Regions from separate parts of the Ruminococcus sp. HUN007 genome, predicted to be linked through region 1. Evidence: riboswitches for the same ligand, from Rfam matches in the RefSeq annotation. Region 1 holds a riboswitch; the other holds the start of a gene.
The links. Region 1 has a riboswitch for cyclic di-GMP ahead of CC97_RS18930 (dockerin type I repeat-containing protein). Riboswitches for the same ligand answer to the same signal wherever they lie in the genome.
Positions count from the first base shown of each region.

Region 2: linked by a shared signal. The riboswitch ahead of CC97_RS01790 (hypothetical protein) and the one ahead of CC97_RS18930 (dockerin type I repeat-containing protein) in region 1 are both predicted to bind cyclic di-GMP.

Region 1 covers NZ_JOOA01000002.1:1,725,887-1,736,841, reverse strand. Annotated here, with positions in the region: gene CC97_RS18935 (transglutaminase domain-containing protein) at 28-2,343, shown strand; cyclic di-GMP riboswitch class I at 2,705-2,792, shown strand; gene CC97_RS18930 (dockerin type I repeat-containing protein) at 2,917-5,340, shown strand; gene CC97_RS11660 (hypothetical protein) at 5,622-6,491, shown strand; gene CC97_RS11655 (hypothetical protein) at 6,695-7,102, shown strand; gene CC97_RS11650 (FtsX-like permease family protein) at 7,223-8,365, shown strand; gene CC97_RS11645 (hypothetical protein) at 8,370-9,563, shown strand; gene CC97_RS11640 (ABC transporter ATP-binding protein) at 9,574-10,251, shown strand; gene ylxM (YlxM family DNA-binding protein) at 10,387-10,749, shown strand; gene ffh (signal recognition particle protein) at 10,780-10,955, shown strand, end outside.
Region 2 covers NZ_JOOA01000001.1:403,714-414,668, forward strand. Annotated here, with positions in the region: gene CC97_RS01775 (DUF262 domain-containing protein) at 1-1,713, opposite strand, end outside; gene CC97_RS01780 (hypothetical protein) at 2,025-2,651, opposite strand; gene CC97_RS01785 (hypothetical protein) at 2,712-4,442, opposite strand; gene CC97_RS01790 (hypothetical protein) at 4,807-5,022, opposite strand; cyclic di-GMP riboswitch class I at 5,110-5,185, opposite strand; gene CC97_RS18435 (competence protein CoiA family protein) at 5,273-6,205, opposite strand; gene CC97_RS01800 (hypothetical protein) at 6,224-7,381, opposite strand; gene CC97_RS01805 (hypothetical protein) at 7,416-7,742, opposite strand; gene CC97_RS01810 (IS1380 family transposase) at 7,901-9,223, shown strand; gene CC97_RS01815 (AraC family transcriptional regulator) at 9,358-9,864, opposite strand; gene CC97_RS01820 (hypothetical protein) at 10,131-10,472, opposite strand; gene CC97_RS18440 (GNAT family N-acetyltransferase) at 10,953-10,955, shown strand, end outside.

The DNA.
Region 1 (10,955 bases):
TAGAATCAGGGAAATGGAGGATTCACTATGAAAAAAGGATTTGCAAAATTTATGAGCGGCCTTTTGTCGGCCGCCGTTGCTGTCAATTTTGCAGCTCCGCCGCTCTTTGTTCTGGCTTCGTCGGATGACACGATCGCGAGCCTGAGCGAAACGCTGAAAACGGGACTGCAGAATTACGAAACGGCCATTGACATAAGTAAGTTTGAAATGGCTCCGGATCAGGACAATCTTTCGAGATTGAGCGAGGTTCTCGGTTATGTAAGAAAGATGCCTGAAATGTTCTGCATAGGCTTTGAAGATCATATTTCGATCCAGCCTGTATACGCAGCAGACGGAAACCTGATCCTCGGACAGGTCAAATTCAGCTATACCAATACACGCGAAGAAGCAGAGGCTCTTATGACAGAGCTGAATGCAAAGATAGACGCTGTAGTCAGTGAAACAGTAACGCCGGGAATGACCGAACTTCAGAAAGCACTTAACCTTCATGATTATCTCGTACTTAATACGGTGTACGATACTGAAGGAACACTGCCTGACAGAGACGGCGGTTCATCTGCATACGATATTCTCATATGCGAAAACGGCGTCTGCGAAGGTTATGCACAGGCATACAACATGCTTCTTGACAAGGTCGGAATTTCATCCATAATGGTAACAAGCTACGACATGAATCATGCGTGGAATCTTGTAAACATTGATAATGAATGGTATCACGTTGATTCTACATGGGATGATCCGGTTCCTGATGCCAAGGGCAGAGTTAATCATAAATACTTCATGCTCTCAGATGATGAGATCAGAAAAGCCAATCCGGAAGCGGGAAGAAATTATATTCATGACAAGTGGGACAGCAAGGGTATTGAAGCCACTTCGAAAAAATACGATCACGCTTTCTGGCAGACAGTAGGCACTGAGATATTCACACGCGGAGACCAGTGGTACTTCGTCGATAACAAAGGTGAATACAGCAGATATACAGAATCCACAGGCGAAGTTGATAAATTCGTAAGCCTCGGTGACGAGCGCTGGTACGTGTGGGGACAGTATTCAGCATACTGGGAAGGCAAATATGTAAGCCTGATCATTTCAGGTGACAAGGTTTACTACAATTCGCCGACAAACATTTACAAGATGAATCTTGACGGTTCCGAAAAGGAAAGTCAGTGCTATGTAAATCCATATGATACAAACGGATATGTTTACGGCCTGAAACTTGACGGAAATACAGTATACGCAGTTATCAAGCAGGAACCTTCAGATGAAGGAACACTGTATGAAGCTCTTGATGTACGCTTTGAGAAGAAAGTAAGCATTATCGATACGATCGTTGATTCCATAAATAAAATGGAAGACGGTTCATCAGCAAACTTTGATTTCAGAGATACAGAAAGCATCCTTCCGGCAGCAGCCATCGATGCAATGAGAAACAGAAACATCAGAATTTCCCTTGACCTCGGCGATTATAGCTGGAACATAAAGGGTAAAGATGTAACTGCTGAAAAGGCAAATGATCTTAATCTTGAAATAAAGAAAGACCAGGGAACTATCCCTGAGGAAATGTTATCGTCAATCGCTGATAAACGCAAATCAGTTATTGAACTGGATCTTCAGCACGAAGGCGACTTTGGTCTGAAGGCCAGCATAAACTACGCACTGGGAGCACAGTACATAAACAATGTCGCTGTTCTCTACAGTTACGACCGGCTTGGATCCAGAATGGACAAGGTCAATACATCGATGGTCGATTCAAACGGCAAACTTCAGATGGACCTTGATCAGTCTGCAAGCTACGCACTGGTATTGTGGGACCTTCAGGCTCCTGAAGACCCTATAATACAGGCTCCGGTTAAGCCGCCTCAGGAAGAGGTACCAGCTGAAACAACAGCTGAGGCTCCGGCCCTGACAGAAGCAATGACTTCTGAAGTTACAGCATCTCCTGCAGAAACAGCAGTTTCCAAAACAGCAGCTTCCGAAACAGCAGTTTCCGAAACAGCAGTTTCCGAAACAAAAGCTTCTGAGACAACAGCTGAGATCACATCAGCAGTTGAAGTTGCAGATCCTGCGGAAACAGCAGCTGAAGTACCTGCAGTTACTGAAACAACAGAGATCACAGCTGCATCTGAACCTGAAGAATTCAATAAAACAGCTACAGGCGACCTCGACGGCAGCGGCAAAGTGGATCTTTCAGATCTTACAACACTTGCACTCTACCTTTTAGGTGAAGGTTCATTCTCAGATGTACAGCTTAAGATCGCGGATGTAACAGGTGACGGCTTAGTGGATCTCGCAGATCTCGCTACAATGAAGCAGTTCCTGGCACACAAGATCGATCGCTTCTGATAAGGAAACTATAAAGACATTTTCAAACAAATAGTGTTTTTCTCATATTTCCTTGGGAAACGTCCCTGCTCCACAAGAGCAGGGGCGTTTTCTCTTTATACGAAAAAAACGGAATGGCTCTGATCCGGCCGTGGTTTCCGAAGCAGGAGAATACGTGGCTCGTGTATGATTTTTATACGTGAAAATGCTTATATGAAGATGGTCTTAAGTATGCATATATACGAAAATGCTTCAAATGGCGGATAATAATATATATAATATTGACAACAAGTGACTGAAGTGCTATACTATATATATGGGAAACACCGGATGTTAACGTTCCGGTGAGAAAACGGGAAATACCGGCAGGAGGCCGGTACACCGAATAATTTGGCAAACCTGCCGAAAGGCAGCGACGCAAAGCTAACGGGTCTAAACCAGACAGAATGGTATGACAGCCAGCTGCACGATCTTTGAACTTACTGAGGGAAGGAAGTTCAGACTGGAAACAGAGGCTGGTACCAGAAGTACCGGCCTTTTCTGATCTGTGACCACAGAGTATGAGAATAAAGACAGTGAACAGGAGGAATTACAATGAAAAAATTTGCAAAATTATTAAGCAGCTTTATTTCTGCTGCTATGGCAATCAATTTTGCAGCTCCTGCAGTGTCGGTCGTTCTGGCAGAATCTGATGATACGATTTCCAGTCTGAGCGAAACGATAGAGCAGGGCCTTCGCGATTACAGCTCAACCATAGACATAAAAAAATTCGGACTTAAGGTCGATACCGAGCAGAACAAGGCCGACAGTATAAAAAGGATAACCGATACGATATCCTATCTGAGAAAAGTACCTGACATGTTCAGCGTTCAGTATGAATCTTCAATGCAGATACAGCTGGCTCCGGGAAATGACGGTGCGTATGTGGTAAGCGGCATTAAGATAAAGTACACAAATACCAAGGAAGAAGCGGATGCTCTCCGTAATGAAGTGTATGATAAAATAGACAGAATAATTGAAGAAAACATCACTCCGGGAATGACAGAGCTTCAGAAGGCGCTTGTGCTTCATGACTATCTTGTGCTGAATACAACATATGACCTCGGAAATACCCTGCCTGACGGATATGAGGGATATACAGCATATGACATACTCGTATTCGGCAACGGCGTGTGCGAGGGTTATTCCCAGGCATACAACATGCTTCTTGAAAGAGTGGGCATATCTTCAATAATGGTAGTCAGCGATGCGATGAACCATGCATGGAACCTTGTAAACATAGACGGCGAATGGTATCATGCCGATGTAACATGGGATGATCCTGTACCTGATTCAATAGGCAGATCCGGTCACGGTTATTTTCTCCTTTCAGACAAGGCTTTTGCAGCGGCAAAACCTGAAGCAGGAAGAAACAGGGCACATACTGACTGGAACAGCAAGGGTATAAAGGCAACTTCAGAAAAGTATGACAACGCATTCTGGCAGACAGTTACTACTGAAATATTCACACGCGGTGATCAGTGGTATTTTGTAAACAAAAACGGTGAATACAGCAGATATACAGAATCCACCGGTGCGGTCGACACATGGATAAGTCTCTGCGAAGAGAAATGGTACGTGTGGGGACAGTATTCGGCTTACTGGGACGGAAAATACATCAGTCTTGTGGTAGCAGGCGACAAGGTCTACTACAACAGCCCGACACAGCTTTATGTGATGAACCTTGACGGTTCGGAAAAAATGGCGGTCGGAAACTACATCAATCCTTACGAGACGAACGGATATGTTTACGGACTTAAGCTGAATGACGGTAAAATATATGCCGTGATCAAGCAGAAACCGGAAGACAGCGGCACATTCTATGAAATTATGAGCATCGCAGATGCAGGGATCGATGAAACTAAAAAGTATTCATTTATCGAAAGTCTCGTCGATATAATAAACTCAATGCCTGACGGCAGTTCAAGAAGCTTTGATTTCAGGGAGGAGACAGTTCTTCCTGCAGAAGCTATAAACGCAATGAGAAACCGCGATATAACACTCACTTTTGATCTTGGCGATTACAGCTGGGATATAAAAGGAAAGAACGTAAAACCGGAAGAGACAGGAGATCTTAATCTTGAGATCAGAAAAGACCAGGGACTGATACCTGAGAATATGATCGCAAAGGTTGCAAGAAAGAACAGCTCAGTGGTTGAACTGGATCTTCAGCACGAAGGACTTTTCGGACTTAAGGCAAATATAAACTACCTTCTCGGTTCGCAGTTCAGCAACAGTATAGCAGAGCTTTACAGCTATGACAGCACCGGTGCAAAGATGGACAAGATGGATACAGCAATGGTCGATTCAAAGGGCGGCCTGCAGATCGAACTTGACAAATCTTCATGCTATGCACTTGTTCTGAACAATGCATATTTACCGATGGACACACAGGCTCCGCAGGAAACAACAGCTTCTGCAGCTGTTACAGAGCCGGCAGCTCCGGTATCCGAAACAGGCATAACAGAAGAAACAAAGGCTCCTGAAGTGACAACAGTTCCGGAAACGACCATAGCACCTCAGACAACGTCAGTTACTGAACAGACGGTACCTTCTGAAACTACTGCACCTGCAGAAACAGCAGCGCCGGTAACAACAGCAGCATCAGTAACTACACCGGTTCCTCAGACAACAACAGCTGCACCTGCATCAGTAACAACGCCTGCAGTTTCTTTAACAACGACAGCAGCGCCTGTAACAACAGCCGTTTCTGAGACTACGGCACCGCCTGTAACAACTGCGGCAGTAACTGCACAGACTCCGCCGCCTGTACCTGTACATGCCATCGGAGACGCTGACGGCAGCGGAACAATAGATATTTCAGATCTTACAACACTTGCACTGTATCTTTTAGGTGAAATAAACCTCACAGATGCACAGATCTCGAGTATAGATGTAACAGGTGACGGTATTGTGGATCTTACAGACCTCGCAACACTCAAACAGTTTATCTCACACAAGATCGATAAATTCAGATAAAGATATGTGATTCCTTTAATGACATTTACCAACACTGTTTTTCTCATATTTATTTCCTTAGGAGGCGCCCCTGCTCTAAACAAGCAGGGGCGCTTTCCTGGTGGACTGCCGGAGGCAGCCAACTCAAAAACCCGCATTCTGCCCGAATGCGGGTTGAAAACGGAGCGGTTATTCAGTTTTTATATGACTATTGCCAAATTCGCCGGAATAAGCTATACTTTAGAGTAGGATTGTTACGTGAAACAAAAGGCCATACTTATTCAGAGTCAGGAGTTTTTATAATGAAAAGAATTTCAGTATTATTATCGTTCTGTGCGGCTGCTGCAGTTATGCTCTGCGGGTGCGGAAACAGCGGAAGTACAACTACTGTAATAAATGACAGTGCAGCTGATAACGGCGCTTCTGAAGTGAAAGTTACGGAAGCGGAAGAGTCTGCAACGGATGACGGAGAAAATGAGGATTCGGCTTTCTACGGCTATAAAAGCTTTGAGTTTGATCTTCATGCGGGAGACAGGACATATAAAACGGACCTCGGTGAGATCGACACGCTTCCGCCTTATTATGATGTCTATAATGATAAGATTTACGTGTTCTGCGAATCCCTTGACGGAAAAGCAAGTGTAGCAGTTATACCGCCGGAAGATCCGGAAAGCCGTGAGATCATTGAGCTTCCGGACTGTCCGGTAAAGTTCAATGACGTTGATCCGCCGTTGATGCAGGCTGAAAATACGATCGTGGGTATGACTCTGGGAATGACACTCTATAAATATAACTGGACCGACAAAACATATTCGGAAACTGAGATCCAGGGCGGCTGGGGCATGGCGACTGACAAAGAAGGAAACATTTATGTTCTCTGCAACGGTCAGGACGGAAAAAAGAACATTCAGAAATTTGATGCGGACCTTAAGCCCGTTTATACTGCCGATGTAACAGCCGAGGAAACGTTTGTTGATTACATAAATGTTGATGAAAATGATGAGCTGGCGGTTTATCATTACAACATTGAAGAGGACAGAATGGACTGCGATGTTATTGACAAAGAAACAGGCAAAACGGCTGAAACACGCGAAAACGTGATCTTTGATCCGGAAGCTCCCCTGAAAACTTCTGACGGTACGGAGATCTGGCTTGAAGCGGATGCAGAGTAAACTCACTGAAAGTAGTATAAGTTGATATTCAAGGATTAGTTGGGAATCAAAAAACGTTTCGCTTGAAATGGTAATGAAATATGATATAAATATTTTCTATAAGCACAGCGTATTGACATCAAAAACGATAAATGATATAATTTTTATAACAAGTGAAAACTGTAAAAGTTTTCATTAGAAATAAAAAATAGGTGAGGTATGCTATGAAAACAAAGATTTTAAAAGGGCTTTTGGGAACATCACTGGTGTTGGTTATGTTGAATGCAGCTGTATTTTTGCCCAAAATCAAAGCTGCGATTCACGGTTATGCTGATGATCAGCATTATGCGTATTTTTTATATGGATTCGACGGTTCAACTCCATATGTCGGATTAAGAAATACAACAAGTTCAAGTAAATATGGACTGGTGAGAATAGAAGGGTACACAGCTTCTGGTCAGTATATTGATTGTACCGGTGCTGATAAGGTGCTTGCCAGCAATGAAATAGTTGAAAAGAGCGGTTCTATAAGCGGAGCGTCGAAATATCGCTTTTTTGGAGTGTTGTATTCGACCAATGTACCATATGGTTCACCACTGGTGGAATTTGATACAGGCTATATGTGGAATTGAATTTGATAAAGAAATACTGATTAAGCCAACGTTTTATTGAAAAGCAGGACTATGTCCTGCTTTTCTTCTAAATGCGATTTGTAAACAACAGGTTTTATTAGTAATAACAAGGTGAAGAAATTGAAGTACGCATTAAAAAATATCAGAACGTTTTGGAAAGAGGATAAGCTCACTTTATTTTTACTGGTTATTTGTGCAGTAGTGTCATCACTGGTTATCAATTATTCTGCAGCAGTATATCAAAATTACAGTAAAATGAAAAATGATATAGAAACAGATGTAAATGAAATAATGATAAGATTGCATAATAATGAAAATTGTTATGCGACAATAGGGAGTATTAAAGAAATGTTTATGTCATTTCCAGATCGTATCAATGATTCAGTTACAATGTATTATGCTCAGTTTGAATGTACAGATATTCCTTATGATAGAGGCGGGGTGTCTGTACGTTTTTGCATTAAAAATGATTGCATTGTTCCATGTCACTTGTTTGAAGAAAACCTTCGTAAGTGGGGCAATTTCACGTCGGGAGTATATTTTTCTGACCAGCAGGAAATCAACGGCGAATGCGTCGCATTAATACATGATGACAGAGGTTTTGGAGAAAACAGTATTTATAATAAGCTTATGATTGATGAAACTCATTTGCAATTTATGGGGAAGAAATACGAATTAATAGGTATGGAAAAATTAGAACCGCTTTTGGTTCCTGTTAATTCTTTAAATGATGATATAATAATTGATGCAATAGCAATGGATTTTTCAAGTGCTTTAACTCGAAGCATGTATGATGATATAAGTGAAATAATCAATAACAGTTTTGAAGAAATTGCAGATATTCCGGACTTGGAATTTCCGGATATAGATGGCATAGCTTATAGTAATACTTTGATAATTGTTGCTGTTATGCTGTGCACTTTTTCTGCAATTAGTTTTTCAGTTATTTACAGTTATTTGTTAAGCAAACGTAAAAAAAGTCTTCTTATATACAGATTGTGCGGTTGTAAAAAAATAATGGCTTTAAAAATTTATCTGGAGGAATGTATGATTGTAATGATACCTAGTTATATCGTTGGCTCTGTTGTTTTTTTATCAATTGTATTGCGTAACAAAAATTTACTCGAATTAGATTACTATAGATTTGAGTTGAAGGATTTTATAATGATGTTTTTTATTTATTTAATTGTATCTATGTGCGGCCTTACGATGATGATATACCACAATTGCCTGAAACATAGTATTAAGCGCTGCGGAGTGTAATTGTATGAGTCTGAAGATTATCGTTCGAAGTTTCAAAATGAATTATAAGCTTAATATTCTTGTTGGATTACAGATCGCAATCGTATTTTTTCTTCTTATTAGTTTGACATCAACTATATGTTCGTTTTATTCTACGTATAATCCACTAAAAAAAGAATTAAACAATAATGGAGCATATGCCTTTATTGATCATGGTCAGAATCCTGAAGATAAAAAAACAATAAGGCAGAAAGAAGAATTTCAGAATTTGGTGAAAGATACTGATAATATTTCTGGTACATATTCTGTATGGCTCTCCTATAATGAGACTGATTTAAATGCGATCAGCTATGATGATGATATTATTAACTGGTACACCCCTGAAATGAAAGATGGTGAATGGTTTGACCTGAATAAAGATCAGGAGAATTTTGTTCAGGTTGTTGTTTCAGATAACAATGCAGGCTTCAGGACAGGAGATGAAGTGACTTTTGACAGCTTTGGCAATGAAATCAAAGCTAAGATAGTTGGTGTCATGAGTCAGAATTCAAAGATAATTGGTGCTTTGACAAGACAAAAAGAAGAAATAAGTTCCCAGGATTTATTTGTTAATTACAATTTTGATATTGAAGAAAAAACATTATTCATATTTAATCAGAAAAGTCTGCTGGATAAACCCGTAATAACGCAAATGAACGGACCAGTGTTTTTAAGATATAAGTCTGATATTCCAACTGAGAGTAAAGAGTATAATGAGAAAACATTGATGAAACTGAATAAATCATTATTGATATCCTATGATACTATAAAGGAGAACAGTATTGAAAATATAAGAAAAAGGCTGGTCGTTTTACTTCCTTTAGTTATATGTATATCTGTTTTGACAATTACTACTATAGTAAGTGCTAATGCGCTAATAATGAAGAATCAGTTAAGAACTTATTCGATTTTCTATATATGTGGTCTTAAGTGGAATAGTTGTATAATATATAGCGTGCTTTCATCGGTGATTACGGCTTTAATATCAATGGGATTTTGTTGTTCGCTTATATGGCTGATTGATTATCTCGAACTTCTGCATTATAGTTATATAACATTAGGTTTTAAGCAATTGACAGTTTGCATGACCAATATGATTCTGTATGCCATATGTTCTTTCCTTGTTTCTCGAAGAATACTAAAAAAGAATTCACCTGTTCAGAATTTGAAATCATACTGAGGTTATTTACATGATTGAATTAAAAAATATAAATAAGACATACTTTTTAGGAAAGTCGAATGAACATAAAGTGCTTAATAATATAGATTTAAAGATTAGCGACGGAGAATTAGTAGCTATTATTGGCAAGTCGGGAGCTGGAAAAACGACGCTGCTAAATATAATAGCCTGTATTGATAATTTTGAATCTGGAATCTATAAACTTGATGAAAAAGAAGTGGAGCATTGTAATGATAGTATAGCATGTGAAATCAGAAATAAAATCGGGGTTGTTATGCAGGATTTTGCGTTGATTGATGAGTTCAGCGGATTTGAAAATGTTATTCTTCCTCTTGATTTTTCCCCAAAAATAGTATCCGGAAAGAAACAAAAAGTGATGAATGCGCTGAAATCAGTTGGTATGGACATGATTGCTGAACAAAAAGTAAGTCAGCTTTCAGGAGGACAAAAGCAACGAATAGCAATTGCGAGGGCTATAGTAAATGAACCTTCAATAATATTGGCTGATGAGCCTACAGGAGCACTGGATACAGTTACATCGTCGGAAATTATAAGCTTGTTATTTGATTTAAATCAAAAAGGGATAACATTAATAATAGTTACTCATGATATGAAAATAGCTGAGCAGTGTAATAGAATAATAGAGATCTCAGATGGCAAAATATTGTCAGACAGGACGAAAGCGTAATGAAATAAGACTGCCTTGAGCATATTAATGAAATATTTTATGAAAAAATTTTATTCTCTATTGACAAGCAAGGACAAAAGAGTTATAATTGTAAAGGCTTAAAACTTTACAAACTAGTTCAGAGGAGGCAAAAAGATGGCAAAAAATCTTGATTATGCGGTTCTTCTGGATTATTATGGTGATCTTCTTACAGAAAAGCAGCGCGATATCATGCAGCTTTACTACTATGAAGATCTGTCACTTTCTGAAATAGCTGAAAACGAGAACATTTCACGTCAGGGCGTACACGACGCAATTAAGCACGCTGAGCAGTATCTCGACGAATTCGAAGAGAAAATGGGGCTTTTCAGAAAGACAAAGGTAATGCACGACATGATAAATGCGATCAGAAGCTGCACTGCCGAATACCGTGAAAAGTACAGCTACCAGAAAAATATTTCTGAGTACACCGGTAAAATACTTAAAATAGTGGACGAAGGCGATGAGCTCTTCGGCTGATCAATATAAAAAGGGAGGCTTCTTCGGAAAATGGCATTTGAAGGTTTATCTGACAAACTGAATAACGTTTTTAAACGTCTGAAGTCACGTGGAAAACTTACAGAGGCTGATGTAAAAGAGGCCATGCGGGAAGTACGTCTTGCTCTCCTTGAAGCGGACGTAAGCTATAAGGTAGTAAAAGACTTTGTGGCAAAGGTTTCGGAAAG
Region 2 (10,955 bases), on a different contig from region 1:
TTCCATAAACGTATCCATTATCAGATTATATCTTGATACAATTTCTGATTCAGTAAAGTCGTAATCTGCTTTGTTACCGAGAACAACAAGCTCATGTACTTTACTTGCTTCTTTCTGCTGTCCTTTACTGTTTACAAAACCGACGTAATATTTCTTCTTATCTGAAAACTTATAATCAGACGCTCTAATATTGATTCTTTTTTCAAGAATCGCCTTGTTTCCGAGACTTTCAATATTATTACTATCTTTCAAAGGTTCGTTTTCATTTCTCTTTCTTGCGTAAATATGTTCGATCTCATAAACAGTATTTATATCAATAAGCTGCTGAGCGTTATCATTAAATGCCCACCATACAAGCATTGATTTTGTAATCGCTCTTGTATTTCCAAAAGCGTAGTTATCGAACTTGTTTCTTGTATTTGCCGTCTCAAAACAATAATCAGAAAAATCTACTGTTTCATTATTTATGATTTTAATCATCTCGGCATAAACAGGTGTTCTTAGAGCATTAACGCCCGGATTAACAACAGCATATGCCCAGATAAATGCAGTTATACGATTCAGAAAAGCATAAAACTTTTCATCTTCAAGAATGCCATTCTGATCTCTGTTCACCAGATAATAAACCGAAACAATATACGTCCACATACCATTTGGAGCATAGTTTAAAACAAACAGGCGACGTAAAATTCTATCCGAGAAGCGCTGATCATCCTGTTTAGCAACGTCATTCCAGAAGTTTGCGAGATCGATCAAATTCTCAAAAGTTTCTTCTTTTTTGAGCAAAGCATAATTATTTCTCTCGTAAAACTTTCGTAACGCTTCAGTTGTAGAAGATTTAACTCCTGCTTTTGCACGTTCATAGTACATATATCTTGTGAATGCTTCATCCATAGGTGTTCCGGAAATCGGATGATATATGTCGTTACAGAGAACTTCGAGATCTTTCCATCTCTTAATGAATTCATCTTTTTTACCTAAAGATGAATAATACTTATAGAACTGCGCTTTGAAAATATCAGCATCTGAAAGCGGTTTACCTCTGTCATTAAGAGTTGAGAAAATACGAAGAGCTGTATCCTGAGACTCAGCTTCAATCGGAAGCAAAACACAGTTATTCAGAATTCTGATTGGTAAGAAAGAGAAAAAGTCAGGATAACCATTAATGAAGTCGCTGATTTGCTTCTGGAAGAAACGATAGTTCTTAGCGTATACGCTCTTATTATTATCACTTACCGTTCCCGTCCTCAATATATCAAGAAATTCCTGCTTATCATTATCTGTAGCTACTTCTGAGTTAATCTTAAGCTTCGCCTTATCAGGTTCACCGAACTCATCTGTTTTCCAGAGACACTGTGAAATAATCTTTGCAGTTTTAATTGCTTTATCACTCTGCATGTTTCCGAATTTTGCGTAGAACGCTCTGAGTAACAGCATTAACGTTGTTAAACGCTGCTGACCATCTATGATTTCCATTTTTCCTTCTTCGTTTTTAAAAGTTACAACTGGTCCAAGGAAATACTCATCGTTATCACTGTCAAATTTATCACAGTCATCCTCCGGAAAAGCAAAAGCAAATATGTCATCCCATAATGTCTGACATTCTTTTTCTCCCCAGGCATAAGGACGCTGATAATCCGGAATCAAGAAATCCGATTTTTTGTCACTGAATAAGTCTTTGATTATTTTCTGATCAATGTTTAGTTTAGACATTACATACCCCTTTCAACGCCGTAATATGGCGATTTAAAAATCATTAATAATACCCCTTGGTTATATCGTATCATAATTCATAGTCCTATTGTCAGGACATTGAAAGTCAGCAAATCAATTTAGGTAAATTTGCACATAACCATATCATTTATTATAACATAATTTCATCAAATTTTCAATAGAACTATAACATTTTTACGTTTAATGAGTGGTTATGATTTTATTCAAATTTAAATGTGAATTATCAAAGAATCCCTGGCAACACGAATTGTCAGGGATTCACTCAAACCTAATCTATACTATCACTTTACTTACTCGTTTTTACTTTTCTTAGAGTAATCCTTTGGAAAATACTTTTTCCCAAGCTGCCATAAATATTTGTCGATTTCCTTAAGATCAAATTTTTCAAGGCGGTAATATTTCCTGAACTCGACAATGACTTTCTTGAACATCTCATAGTTTTTCAGATCCTTTTTCTTGAACGTAAAAAACTCATGATGATCTCGAAAATAACACAAAACCTTTTCAACATAGATATCGTAAATAGGATATTCCAAAGGAGAATGATGGCTACAGTACTTTGTTGCAAAAGAATAGAAATTCTTCACAACACCTTCTTTCACAGTAACTTTCTGTAAATTTGAGACTAATGTCATATCAGCCTTATTAAGACGCTTATCAATATTTAGTGATAAGATATGCTTCGCAACTGAATTTACAGAATAAATATTAGTGCTGTAAAAATCATTCAGAGTTGCAACCTTTAAAAGAATTTCTGACAGATCTTTGTTTTCAGGACAAAAATCCTTGAATAACTTATCAAGTGCTTTTTCCTGAAGATAATAGTTTTGCATATCATCTGCCTTGTCCCAGTCACGAAGATATTTTTCAACCTGCTTGATAGATGGACGAGGTATTTCTTTTTCTGCGTTTTTCATAACTTGATTCCTCCTGCTAATAATCGTTTCATTAATTCAATAGAATTTCTGTCTTTTTTACTACAAATTAGAAGCCATCTTCATTTTATCATACTGAGCAAGCTGAACGGCGCATTTCTCAGCACTTGCATATTCAAAATACTTTACAGGTATCTTCTTTGATCTGACTATCTCCATTATCTTACTGTACTTGTTATGTGGCATTGCATTTGTCTGCATCCATACAACATCAGCATTTCTTATAAGATTAACATCCGGTGTATCATAAGGATCAATAAACTTTACATTCGGAAGCAACTTCACAATCACTTTCAGCCATGTAGCGTGTCCGCCATAAACAACTACTCTTTCAGCAGTTTTATATGGGAATGTTACACCTGTTTCCTCAGTATCAGAATCATTTTCGCTGTCATTCTGAAGTTTGTAAATCAGTTCACGAAGTTCATAAAGTTCTTGGCTTTCCTCGGAAGACTGCTCCTTCATCTTTCTGATCGTTTCATTAAGCTTTTCGACTTCTTTTCCTGATGAGTACAGTTTACTGTTAAGCTCCTCAATTTCTTTATTCTTGAGGGCAATAATATCGCTTAGTTCCTTTACAGATGGTTTAATTTTATCTTCAGCTTTCTGGGCGTTGATTCTTTCTTCAGTGTACAGTACATTATGAAAATCATATTTGGCAGTTGCTGATCGTATTAATCCTTTATAAAATCGGAGGGTTTCTGCTTCTTCAGGGCTAAATCCTGAATCAATAAACGCTTCGACTGTTTCAAATTTTCTGCTCATAAATCTTGGCGGAACAATATACGAATCAGAATAGAGTATCTGAGCAATGTTACGAGGATCTAATTTATCCTGCTGAATATCTAGCCCGACACGGTGCCAAATGTATGCGTCGTTATATTTTAAATCATAATCTGCTTCATAATTCTTGTCATCATCATATAAATTCTCGGTTTCTGATATGTTTTTTCCATTCTTTTCATCCAAAGATTCTGTACAAAAAGATTCATCCAGAAGATCGTACATTTCATCATTTCGCAGTGCAAACCAAGGGAGCAGTTGCGAAGCATATCCACATATACAATCTGGAACTTGAGGAATCCATGCAAGATCATCACCTATATCAATGAGATAAAGAAATGCAAATATAATCTCATAAGGATTATTTATGCCGAATTTTCTGACACGTTTTTCTTCTGTCTTCTGTATAACCACAGCCATCGATGCATAAATTTCATAGCATGATTTTATTCGCTGGTACTTAAGTCTTTCAAGTTCTTCGAAGTAAGCGTCAATTTTCGAATTAATCCGTGATATTTCGTCTTCTTCGAATTTATCATAATCGTCATCTTCTGCAAATCTATTTTCAGGTTTATAAAAAAGAATACTATTCTGGACAATATCTTTGTCAGGTTTACTGCTAATTTGTTCAAGAACAGCTATTTCCTTTTTTATTTTTGGTATTAGTTCTCTGCTTTTTTGTTTGCACTCTGCAACTTTTTCCAATATGATATCAAAAAAATCGAAACTGAAGTTATGTATTCTGTTTACTGCACGTTCAATTATTTCCGGACGAATAAAAGAAATCAGCGCATAATATCGCTGACTGTCAGATAAACTTTCAGCATCCTGATAATATTCATCAGAAAGAGAAATATAATCTTCAACGTCATCAGTGTCTTTTATGTAGCTTCCGTACTCACAGAAATCAGATTTATCACATGTAATATTAACTGTTTCAGGTGTCCAGAATGTTTCTGTAGAACCGTGACGATTTTTTATCAGATACATTACTCCTTTTATAACATCATTCGAGAAAACAGCATCCTGAAATTTGTCTGGAAGATCAACACTGCTAATTCTTTCATCATGGGGAATGAAGTAAACTGCTCGGTCATAATTATTTGATTTCAGTAGAGAATCTAATATAAAGATTGAAGCAGCTAAGGTTAAATGGCACTGACTATCTATAGTTTCAGGAGTTCTTGTCAGTGTAGATGAAAAGAATCCACATAATTCTCGCTCAATACTAAAGTCTGGATACTTGTCCTCAAACTTTTCAGTAATCCCGATCAGAATTTCCAGTTCAGCTTTGATTCTTCTGTTTCGATAAGGAGCATCAATTTTCATATCCTTGTATTTTTCAAACCAACGTTCATCTGGACAATTCTGCTGATATTCCATTCGCTTTTTTTTCAGCCTGCTCATCATAAACTGTGCTACATAACGATTTGATTTTTTCTCTGTATCCAGGTTTGGAGCAATCAAATTTCTCTGAATCGTTAATTTTTTCAACCTGCTTGTAAAACACCTCATAAATGCCATTACTATTCTTCATAGCTTCTATATTTTTTCGTTTTTTACGTGGCATGGTTATCCCTCCCAATAAACGAATTTGCAATGTCTAAACCGCTAACAAAAAGCACCCCATAAAAGAGGTGCTAATAGTCCGTATAAATATTGCAGCTGGCTGACACCCCACAGTCCCTATAGCTTTGCGTCATACACTTTCGTGCATTTTGCCTTGTTATTAATTATTATTATACTTTATTTTTACGAATCAGTCAACAGAAAATAAAAGTTCTGTTTTCGCGCTGTACGATATAAAATTTTCTTCTCGTTTACAGGAACTTATTTTTAATTTCCAAAAGAAAATCACTAACTGAATATTCAGTTGCCGAAAAAGCTTTGAAACAGGATCTCTGAGCTATAGCGTCTCGATATTCAAGGTACAAAGCTTGTGAAGTAGCATCATATTTCTCTCCATTTCCATGAAGATCTTCAGCAATATACGAAGCAACATCACTGTCTATTTCATCATCACACCAGATAACTTTTTCAAGTTTTCCAGGATAGAATTCAAGAAAAACAGTAACATTTTTATCCACAGCAGGGTTATAGTGAATAAACGTCTTTAAAGGCCTTTTCCATTTCCATTCATATGTTTTTTTAGACGAAAACTTGTCATTGCAGTCATATAAATACTCGATACCATTGGAGTCACATGCGTCAGGAGAACCGAAAATGGCATGAAAAGCAGTAGCAACTCTATATTCTTTTATGATCCAATTGTTCTTTTGTTCTCCGTTTTCATATCGGTATCCATCAAATATATATTCTGGTTCCACTTTTGAAAAACACTTGGAATTATATTTTTCATTCACATCAAATACCCAAATTACCTTTTTACCGATTGAAGTATAAAACTTATTTCGTTCATCAAATTCTTCGGCTGATAAAGGCGAATGTTGAAATTCTATTACATACCCGTATGCCAGAACATCAGCTCTATGACACGGATTCTCGAAAGGTAGAGGTACTTCTTGATTCTTCAAAGGGAACTTATTTTGCCAGGCTTTATGCCATTCAGACATATCATGTGAAAATGTATCACATTCTTTACGGCTTTTATGAGCGAAATGAGCCGTAATAGTTTCTGATTTCTTTGCTTTTACTACCAGAGCACCATGACAAACCGGACAAAAGTATTTTTCAGTACCCGCCGCTTTTTCAATTGAAATCTCATTTTTATTTTCATCAAGAGCTTTAAACAATTATATCGCCTCCTCGAATTAATCATATATGTTTTCCCACAGATTCTCTAGATGCGCTGATGAAATTTCTTCATAACAATCAATACACATTCCGGTAAATACATTGCTAATGATTCCTGTAGACATAAATTCTTCAAGCAGCTTATCTTTACCGCAAACAATACAACCTATTTCATCTCTTCCAGGATCTCTTTTTTGAATATCATTCACCCAGTAATTGATAATTCTGTCCGGATTCTTAAGCCGCTCAGTACGGAATGAGTTCTTGAATCTTTCTTGTCTTGCTGCTTTTTCCTGATTAATTCTGATTGCGCGCTCACGTGCTTCTTTTGCAGCCTTTTCCTGTGCCGCTTTAAGTCGTTCTAATCTTTCACGCTCACGTTTTTCCTGTTCCATTTTCTCATGCAACGCACGTTCTCTGACTTCCTGTGCTATTTTTTCGTTCCTTATTCGTATTTTCTCCTGCTGTTCATTATAGTAAATTTTTGAACGTTCTATTATTAAAGGAAACTGTTCTTCCACATGTGCATTATAAAGCCAGTTATAAATTCTTTCGTTTCTGCGGAGATATTCAAAAAGCTTTTCCTTAGTACATTCCTGGATTCTCGTGCCTTCACCGCTAAGATTTAATTCAAGCGTTGAATAATCCTTATATCTCGATACTTTCCCGTATGCACAGGCCGTATCAGGTGGAGTAATTCTTATAGCAAGTTTGTGGTCATGCCAGGAAGCAATAATTGCTTCCGGTTTGCCATCATTACTTATGATTTCTGATTCTTCAAAAACGATCAGCTTTCTTGAAGTACAGTTGATTACATTTGAACCATTAACGTCTTCAGAAGTGATTCTTATTTTATCATAGATGTTTTCTTCGGTAATAAATGAATACTCAGATTTCTGATAGATTATATTAATCGCTGGAAGAAGGACTGGATTTCCTTTTTTAATATACTCATCCACAATCATATACAAGCCCATCATGTACGCATTAAGTTCATTACAGCCTTTTCCGCTGTGGGCAAAGTGATGAACTTTTATCTCTCCCATACGGGCTATAAATGGTTCTCTGCAGGCAGGACAAATACAATTACAATCAAGTCCTCTTTCTTCAAGAGGGACATCTTCAATCATTATTATCTGTTCGTTACGCAAAGCAAATGGATTCTTTAGCATCATTATTACCGCCTTTCAATGCTTAAGTGTTTGTAAATTAACCAAGTGTTAAATGATCAACACCTTTTTTATGCATCTCAGCCATTATAGGGTTTACGTTATAGTATTCACAGCCGAATTCCTCACAGATTTCATCAAGTTCTTCAGGTGTAATACCACATTCTATTGCTTTTTCAGTCTTAAAATCAATGTAGTTATTATCACTTTGATACTCTATCATTGTAATAAAGCATTGATTCAGAAGAATTCCGAAAGGAACTCCTATCTTTTCAGACACCTCTGAAATAGCGAGACATGTTGATGTATCAAAACCATATTCATCAGTTGCTCTGATAAATTCAAAAAAATAACCTGAATTATTCATCGCGGCATAAAGAAACTCTTTTCAGCCACATAATCATGTAATTTAAAAAGTTTTTCATGTTTCACCTAAAAAGTGAAGCTATGGTATAGAAAAAGAGCTTCAAATTTGTTATAATTGAAATCGCCAAACAACAAAATAACAAAGGAGAAGCTCTCATGATTAATAGTATAAGCGATTTTTCATTTAAATTCAATAGTTCTGTGAAATTTAATTTCGATGGTGGCGATTTAACGTCAGATTCCGGTGCCCTTTTGATAGAAGAATTCATGCATGTAACAGGTATAAAAAAGCTGTTTCAGCTGTTTAAAACAAAAGATTCCGCTGTTAGATTTCACACTGACGCAGATAATCTTCATCAGGCAATTTCACAGATTTTTCTTTCATACTACAACGATTACGATGCTAATGAGCTTGCTCATGAACATGTTCTCACAACTTCCCTAAACAAGGATCGCATTGCTTCACAGTCATCAATGTCAAGATTTTTCAGCCGCGCAGATGGAACTACAATCAAGCAGCTTAACTGTATACTGACTGAGTTAAGAAGAATAGCTTATGCAATTAAAAGACCTGAATTCATAGTCTTTGACTTGGATTCAACATTGCTTGATACTTATGGGAATCAGGAAGGCACAGCCTTCAACTTTCATTATCAGAACGTTGGATATCATCCATTACTATGCTATGATGCATTAACCAAAGACCTCATTGGAGCTGAATTACGCGAAGGATCAAAATACTGCAGTAAAGATGCTGCAGATTTTCTTGAACCAATATTCAAAGAGTATACTGAATCATATCCTGATATGAACTGTATGCTCAGAGGAGACAGCGGTTTTGCCGCTCCGGAAATATATGATCTTTGTGAAAAGTATGGTATCAGCTATGTAATCAGGCTGAAGGAAAATAATGTACTCAGACAGCTCGCAGAAGCTAAACTTAAAGATTTGAAAACAGCTGTAGATTTGAATTCGCTTGACTATGCATGTACATACGGAGAATTCGAATATCAGGCTTCCTCGTGGAAACACCCGAGACGTGTTGTTTTCAAAATTGAAAAACCATACGGCCAGATGATTTACATGTACACCTTTGTTGTTACTTCAATGAAAAGCGAAGCGCAGCAGCTCATCAATGCATACTGTAAACGCGGTGCTATGGAAAACTTCATCAAGGAAGGTAAGAACGAATTTGGATTCCGACATGTCAGCAGTAAGTCGATGACTGTAAACGCTAACCGATTTCTTATCCATGCGCTTGCATACAACATCTTCAATCTGTTTAGAAGATTTGCCTTGAGTAAAAGACTTAGAAACTGTAATGCCAATACTATACGTATGGCTATATTCAAAGTAGCAGGAAAAATTGTATGCAAGTCCAGATACAAATACTTTAAGTTCTGCAGCAATTGCGTACACAAGAGCGATATTATAGAAACGTATATCAATATTCAACAGCTTTATGTACAGCTGAATGAATAGTTGTGGAAAACCAAGTATTTTGAAAATCGAAAAATCAAAAAAAAATATATTTACAGGATAGGTGTACCATCTCGAACTGTTTTATAGTGGCAAATATTCCGAATTTTCACTTTTGAAAATTGATTTTTAGAAATTCATAATTTTTCACAGCGTTCCGAAGTTTCGTGAATTATTCGGGAATAATCATCTTCTGAAAATGTATTTTCATTAATCATCCCATCAATTGCATCCTGAAGTCTTTTCCCTATTGTTTCAGAAGGAGCCTTAAAATTAGATAAACGAAATCTATTGTCCTCAAGTCTGATTTGGTTTGTTCTGATATCTTTAGGGGTATGCTTGTAATATCTTTTCATTTCATTTGTAAACTTTGGCTGATCTGCATAACCATACTCCAGTGCGATTTCAGCAATAGGTTTTTCTGGGTAATCCACAAGTTCTTTGGCAGCAAAATAAGCTTTCCTCTTTTTAAAATAAGTACGTAGCGTGTCAACTCCGTTAGAGAAAATTGATATTGCCTTGGTAAACTGCATTTCTGAATAACCAGATACAGCATAAATCTCTTCTTTGATTTCAGTGAAATTTTTTCTGATATTTTCATCAATGATATTCATTACCTTATCAAAAATATTTACTTTATCCATGCTGAACCTCCTGAATTTGTTTTGGTATCATCATTATACCACGCTAAGCTCTTTAACTCTTGTCAGATAGTATATAAGAATCAACAAAAACAAATTATTTCACGTAAGTGAATCTACTTAAGATTATTATACCACATTCGTTGTGTCATTATCAGGACATTGACACAATTCTATTTCAAGGAAAATCAAAAGCTCCCTAACATCAATTTAAAATGTTAGGGAACTTAATAATTAATATTATCAAACCTATTGAACGTTTCAGTTTATTACAATATTATCATCTTTGTTTTTACCTTGTGCTTGGTTACTTTATTAAATGTTTGGTTACAAACACGGCACCTGTAAATTTTCACAGTATTATAATATGTGGTTTCAAATCGAACCCAATCTTCAATATAATATTTTGTTTCCGTTTCTGTATAGTTTGGTGTAGTAACGGTAGCTACTAATTCAATATGCTGATTATGATTAGGGCATGACGGATTAGCAACTGCATGAACCGTGTTCTGTAGTGCAACTGAATTGTTGTTTTTGTCAATTGCAGTTCCAGCTGCGATAAGTGTCATAGCCATAGCAATTGCAGAGATTTTTTTTAATACATTGTTCATTATGTAGTCCTTTCTGTGTATCTAGCAGATACACTCAAACATTGTATTATTAATCATAATACACAACAGGAAATATGTAAATGGAACATTCTTACTTGTTAAAGGTATTATTTTTAATTGTTTTACGAAAATCGTACGCATTTAGATTTACGCATGGTAATTTGACTGCTTTTTAGCATTATAAGCAAGTTAGTGAAATGGAACAAGAATTCTATTTGATTTTCAGTTGTCAGTAAATTATTTCGTTAGCTTTACTATTCTACATTTTAAAATATATGTATAAACTTTTCTTAACTGCCACTGTTCAAATCTGCTCAGCCATGAGCAGATTTTTCTATCGCGCCACAGGCGCATCCATTTATTCGGTACGCCTTCGGCGTACTATTTCTGATTGAAAATAACGAATAGTTATAGTATAATTGGTAATGTAAACAATCTGCAAAACCACTCGCATAATTTAAAACTCATGAGGAAAGACATATG